DNA from 2 places in the Exiguobacterium sp. s46 genome. Region 2 is predicted to be linked to the other one. Evidence: riboswitches for the same ligand, from Rfam matches in the RefSeq annotation. Region 2 holds a riboswitch; the other holds the start of a gene.
The links. A riboswitch is a leader RNA that binds a small molecule or an ion and turns the genes downstream of it on or off. The one in region 2 is predicted to bind S-adenosylmethionine.
Positions count from the first base shown of each region.

Region 1 (3,414 bases), on a different contig from region 2:
TTCTGGTGCTTGAATATACTCTTGAATCAACGTGATGCCATCGACTGGTTCGTCGAATGTCGGACCGTCGAGATAAGCTTCAAGTGCTTCAATCGAGTGGAACAGCTGGACGCCGAGACCTTTTCCGGCACGGTTGTGTTTCGTGATGAATGACGAAACACCGATTTCTTTTGCTGCTTGTACGATTTGATCACGTCCGACGGCAGCCGTCGTCTTCGGTACACGAATCCCAGCCTTCCGCAACGCCGTATATTGATTGACTTTGCTGACTTCAAGACGGAGCGCACGCGTTCCGTTAAAGACGGTCCGGTCATGCTCTTCTAACCAAGCGAGGACCCCTTCCGTCAACTCCGGCGCGTAACGATGTCCCCGCGTATGCGAAGAAGCACTCATCCGGCTGTAAAAGACGCCTTCTGGCGGCAGTTCATCCAGCGGAACGATTCCTTCATTCAAGTGCCACTGTTCATACGGTAATTCGAGTTCTTCGAGACGTTTGATGAGATGGTCCGTCCATTCTTGGTTTTCGTGGAGAATATGAATTTTTGTCATGATTGTTGACCTACCTTTCGTTTCGCTTCGACCAGTGGCATTACGTCACGAGCAAAGCGTTCCATTTCTTCAAGTTGTGGTGAGAATTGTAACAAAAGTAACGTGACACCGACGGCTTCGAACGCTAGAATCCGTTCAGCGATTTGTTCTGGTGTCCCGATTAAATTCGGACGTAGACCACGGTTCGAGACAGAATAATCGTTCCGCTCGACCTGTTGCTCCAGTTGCGATTTACTAATGAAATCCTGATAACCGGCATAACCGGCGCTGTCTTCCTTGACGTCCGTGATCCGTTGCCATTCAAGAAGTGCTTCTTCTTCCGTATCCCGACAAATGATGTAGGCAGCAAGACCGAAGCTTTCGAGCGGCTTTTGTCCCGTCGCTTCCCGGCGTACTTTCATGTCGTCGATTTTATGGGCTACTTCTTCAACAGTGCCCCCGTGCATGACATAAGCGTCACAGTGTTCGACGATCGTTCGCTTTCCAGCTTCACTCTCTCCACCAGCGTAGAGCTTGATGCCTGGACGCTGGACTGGCTTCGGATGGAGTTCTGCTTGCTCGATCGTGTAGTGATGACCGGAGAAGCTATACGGTGACGCATCTGCCCACAGTCCCTTCATGACCGTGACGAACTCTTCCGTCCGAGCATAGCGTTCATCGTGCGCTGTGAAGATACCGTTGTATTGTTTCGCTTCCTCTGCCCACCACGCTGAAACGACGTTGAGCGTAAAGCGTCCACCACTCAACTGATCGATGTTTGCCGCCATCTTCGCCGTCGTCGCTGGATTATGGAACCCGGGACGAACCGCTGTCATGATCTCAAGGCGTTCTGTCGTTGCAGCAATCGCTGCTGCCGTCGTCCATGCCTCAAGACTCGGTTCCTTAATGCCTTTGATATCATTCAAGTTCAATTCCGCAATCAACGTCGTCGAGAACCCGATTCGTTCTGCTGTTTGTGCGACTTGTTTCGCATAATCGAAGGTCGGTGGCATCTGTTCATCCTCGACGTTACGTAACCATCCCCCAAAAATCGGTAACCAAAAACCATACTCCACTCCATCGTCCCCCTTATCATAAAAAAACGCTCTTTTCGAAGTTCGAAAAGAGCGACGGTATCTTGTCCTGTCCGCTCTTATCTTCGGAAGGTATCCCTTCCTGGAAGTAGCACCTTCCGCCGTAGCGGGGTTGCTGAAGTGTCTTCGGGCCAGTCCCTCGACTTCTCTAGATAAGATGTGTTGCATTCATCGTACAAAATTCACTGAACTAAAGCAACCATTAAACCGTCTTTTCCAATCGGAATTATTTCACGCATAAAAAAATCCCGACGTCGTGTCGGGATTCGGTATTAATATGGTGCGACGAAATCTGATGTTGGCTCTGGCGCTTGTTCACCACGCACACGATCATAGAATTTTGCCATTGTGACGCTGAAGTATGGTCCAACCCATAAGACAGCAAGACCAAGTGTAACGATCACGAGTAATGCCCAACCAATGAATGATAGGAAGAGTAAGAATGCTTCCATTTTATGACCATCCATGAGTTGACGTGAACGTGTGATGGCCTCGAAGATACCGACCGATGGTTCATCTCGAAGGATGTAGAACGTCAACAGGTAAGAGAACGACTTGATGATCCCTGGAATGATCAAGAGTAATGTCCATAAGAATAAGAAGACCGCTTGCACAATCGAGACGCCGATGACTTTGCCGAAGATTTTATACGGCTCGAACAAATCAGCTACTTTGACTTCTTCATTGCGTGCGAACGACATCGCGACCCACGTCCAACCCGCTGCGATTGGGATCAATAAAATCGAAAGAATGATACTGACCGCACTCATCGCATTTAGATCTTCGTTAGGATCTGGTCCGATGAACGTCGGAACGCTCTGGATGATAGAAAACAGTACGAACATGAGGATGGCAAATCCCCAACGACCGCTGAGCGACTCCTTCGCTGCTTTTTTTAATTGAGATGACATGAGTAAGGTCCTCCTTGAAAAATAAGTTCTCACCTTACTTTACGGTCGAATTCTTCTAATGTTTCACTCTTTTTTCAATAATTTCCCGTCTCGTTGCTGGTTGAGCCAAGCACGCTCAAGTTGTCGTTCACACGCCGTGTATAACGATCGTCGACCGTCGAGCCGTTCCATCGCGAATGGAATACCATGCTTTTTTGCCTGCGCGATGACATGTGCACTCGCTGCATGAGAAACGCGACTCGTCACGACGACGATCGCGTCCGTCTTTTTGGCGAGACAGGCAATCTTTTTCGCGGACTGTGCGTCCCCTGCAAGATGAATCAATTCGATTCCCGTCGGCGCAAAGAACTCGCGATAGACAGCGGTCTGTTGTTCATTTCCGACGATGACGAGACGCATTCCTGTGAAGCGCGTGAAATCAAGTGGTGTCTTATCAACGAAATCCATCAATTGTCCAGGTACGGCTGTCGTCACGATCGGTTCAATCGTTCGCTCTTTTGGCATACGGACGCGACGCTGTGCTTTTTTAGCTTTCGGAACCGGTTGTCGTTTCATTTTTCGTGCATACCGATTTGACTTTTTCGTTGTCACAGACGTCTTCACTACCGGTTGCTCTACCTCTGATGGGCGGTTAGATGATGCGTTGACGATCGGCTCTTTATACGTGAATGGATGCTTCCAAGCAATCGTCAGTGTATCCTTCCGTTCCCGCCACATGACGAGATCGACGAGTTGACCTGCTTCTAGTCGGAAATAGCGCATGTCTTCTACCGGAACGACATAATAGAACGATCTGCCCGACTCATCTTGCAGTGGACCATTCACCGTTTCCTCAATGATTCCATGCGCCTTGACGATTGCTTGTTCAAACACGACACGTT
Region 1 covers NZ_JACSMY010000003.1:94,271-97,684, reverse strand. The annotation lists gene KNQ08_RS13695 (ATP-grasp domain-containing protein) at 1-549, opposite strand, end outside; gene KNQ08_RS13690 (LLM class flavin-dependent oxidoreductase) at 546-1,604, opposite strand; SAM riboswitch class I at 1,679-1,781, opposite strand; gene KNQ08_RS13685 (DUF975 family protein) at 1,895-2,533, opposite strand; gene KNQ08_RS13680 (DUF2325 domain-containing protein) at 2,597-3,414, opposite strand, start outside.
Region 1: another riboswitch for S-adenosylmethionine. It lies ahead of KNQ08_RS13690 (LLM class flavin-dependent oxidoreductase); the one in region 2 lies ahead of KNQ08_RS10250 (methionine ABC transporter ATP-binding protein).

Region 2 (3,414 bases):
AGGTCACCGACACCACCGCCGCCGACGATACCAGCCATCGCTGAGAAGCCGATTAAGCTGATCGTCGTTAATGTGATGCCCTGAATGATGCCAGGGAGTGCTTCCGGTAAGAGGACACTGACGATGATCCGCAAGGGTTTCGCCCCACATGCTTCTGCTGCTTCAATCAAACCAGGCGGAATCTCGCGGAGTGATGTTTCGACAAGGCGCGCGAGAAACGGAATCGCTGCGACACTAAGGCTGACGGACGCTGCCGTCGGACCGATCGTATTGTCGAGTAAGAACTTCGTTAATGGAATGAGGGCAACCAGCAAGATGATGAACGGTAGCGACCGGACGATGTTGACGACGAAGTCAAGAACACGGCGGACGGCAAGGTTTTGAAAAAATAATCCCCGGTCGGTGACGAACAAGAGAATTCCGAGCGGAATCCCGACGACCAATGCGAAAGCAAGTGAAATACCAACCATCCATGCTGTCTCGCCGAGTGCCTTCAAGAGCTCCGGTAACATCGTTTGAATACGATCAAGCCACATCCTGAATCACCTCGAGTGCGTGAAGTTCCGTCGCGAGCCAGTCAAGGGCAGGAGCGATTTGATCGGATGATCCCGTCAAGCTGACAATCAGGACACCGAAGGCGACGTCTTGAATGTAGTCGACCTTGCCGTGCAAGATGCTGACTGAGATATCGTAACGGCGGATCGCTTCTGATAACGTACTTTCACCGGTCTTCTCGCCTGTGAACTGCAAGCGGATGATCTTACCTGGGGTTGCCTGTAAGATGCGTTCCGGCAATTCGATTTGTAATGCCGTATCGACATAATGTTGCGTCACCGGATGCTTAGCTTGACTGAACAAGTCATAGGTTGAGGCGACTTCGACGACTTCACCTTGCGACATGACCGCGACGCGATGGCAAATCTGTTTGACGACATCAATCTCATGCGTGATGAGGACGATCGTCAATCCGAGTCGTTCATTCAAATCCTTCAGCAGTTCAAGAATCTGTAGTGTCGTAACGGGATCAAGAGCGGATGTCGCTTCATCACATAACAAGACGGTCGGATTGTTTGCGAGTGCCCGGGCAATCCCGACGCGCTGTTTCTGCCCACCGCTTAATTGACTCGGGAAGTTCGTCTCAAATCCTTCAAGTCCGACGAGCGAGACGAGTTCGCGAATTCGCTCCGGGAAATCTGCACGTTTGACGCCAGCGGCCTTGAGTGCAAAAGCGATGTTATCCGCGACGTTGCGTGACTGGATCAATTGGAAATGCTGAAAGATCATTCCTGTCCGCAAGCGAAGTTGACGTAAATCTGCTTTTGACATCCCGCCGAGCGAGACACCGTCGACCTTGACGGTTCCTTGTGTTGGATGCTCGAGCCCGTTGATCAGGCGAAGCAACGTACTTTTACCGGCACCAGACTCACCGATGATTCCGAAGATTTCTCCTTTTTGGATCGTCAAATCGACATCCCGTAATGCAAAAATCGGGGTCCGGTCTCGAACGAACCGTTTTGTAATGTGTTTGAATTCAATCATCCGCTCATCTCCTCATACAAAAAAAGTCGCTTTTTCCTAGTAGCAGAGCAACCAGAAAAAAGCGACGAAAGTGTAAGATTTCGTAACTTATCTCTCAGAATGAAAATCATTCTGTAGGATGTGGCACCGTTCCTTACAGGTGGTTGCCGGACGTCGTTGGGCCTAATCCCTCGGTCGCTCTCGATAAGTAGTTATGCTGTTGGGATTTACTTTAACGGAAATGATTCCCATCTGTCAAATGTTTTTTCAGAATTATTCCGCAACAGGTGTCCGGAACAGGTTGAGCGTTCCGATTCGATCGACGGCTTCTTCTAGACGTTCGACGTCAGCAATCAAGCTAATCCGGACGTAGCCTTCACCGTATTCGCCGAAGAATGATCCCGGGGTCACGGCGACGTGTGCTTCGTCAAGTAGATGATCGGTGAAGCTTTGGGACGTGTAACCTTCTGGAACAGGAAGCCAGACGAAGAAGGAACCGCCTGGGCGTGGACCACTCCAACCAATCGCATCGAGTTTTGCGAACAACGCATCGCGTCGTGTTTCATACAAGCTACTTAACTCACGGACGCACGTTTGGTCACTCGTGAGGGCAACGGTCGCCGCATGCTGAATCGGTGTGAAGGCACTGACGTAGAGATGTTCTTGGTATGTTTCGATGCTTGAGATGACGGACGGATTTCCGATCGCGAAGGCAATCCGGAAGCCGGACATGTTGAAGCGTTTTGAGAGTGAGAATAGCTCGATCCCGACGTCTTTTGCCCCTTCCGTCTGCAGGAAGCTTCGCGTCGGACCATCGAAACTGATGCCGCCGTATGCTAAGTCATGGACGACACAGATATCATGGGCATCGGCGAAAGCGACTGTCTGTTCGAAGGCTTCTGCCGTCGCGGTCGCACCCGTCGGATTACTCGGGTAGTTGAGGAACAACATCCGGGCACGCTCGACGTCCGTCGTATCAAGTAAGTCGTAATCCGGTAAGAAGTTATTTTTCTCAAGTAACGGAAGCGTGATCGGGAATGCGCCAGCAAGTGCTGCGCCAGACAGGTAATCCGGGTATCCTGGATCCGGAACGATGACACCTTCTCCAGGGTTGACGATCGTCTGCGGTAAGGCGACGATGCCGGCTTTACTGCCGAGGAGAATTGCGACTTCCGTTGCCGGATCGATTGTGACACCGAATTCAGTCGCATAAAAGCGCGCGACGGCTTGCTTTAGAAAATCATGTCCACGAAACGGTGGATATTGAAGGTTCGTTGGCTCGTCGATGGCTTGTTTTAAGGCATCGAGAATATGTACAGGCGTCGTCTGGTCGGGTGTTCCTTGACCAAGTGTGATGACATCGTGTCCGGCAGCTTTCACAGCACCGATTCGGTTCGCGAGTTCAGCGAAGACAGGAGCAGGAAGCCGATCAATGGCGATGGATGGAGCGAAATGTTTCATGGATGAATGCCTCCTTCGTGGTATTGTCGTCAAGGATAACGAATATTCAGTCAAAAGAAAAGAACTTTTTCGAAATTCAAAAAAATTGTCGGATAAACAGGTACAGATAAGTGGAGCGGGAATAAAGAGTAGGGAGAGGAGTGGGAAGATGAAGCGAGCTAACTGGAAAGAGGCAGTCGTCTATCAAGTCTACTGGCGTAGCTTTAAAGATTCGAACGGGGATGGGATCGGTGATTTGCGAGGTGTCATCGATAAGCTTGATTACATCGCTTCACTGGGTGTCGATGTCGTGTGGTTGAATCCGTGTTATCGTTCCCCGGACGTCGATAACGGCTATGATATTGCCGATTATTACGAGATCATGGAAAAAGCGGGAACGATGGGAGATCTCCAGGAGTTGATCACGGCCGCTCATGCCCGAGGATTAAAGGTCAT
Region 2 covers NZ_JACSMY010000001.1:1,971,253-1,974,666, reverse strand. The annotation lists gene KNQ08_RS10255 (methionine ABC transporter permease) at 1-536, opposite strand, end outside; gene KNQ08_RS10250 (methionine ABC transporter ATP-binding protein) at 526-1,539, opposite strand; SAM riboswitch class I at 1,624-1,729, opposite strand; gene KNQ08_RS10245 (aminotransferase class I/II-fold pyridoxal phosphate-dependent enzyme) at 1,792-2,979, opposite strand; gene KNQ08_RS10240 (alpha-glucosidase) at 3,128-3,414, shown strand, end outside.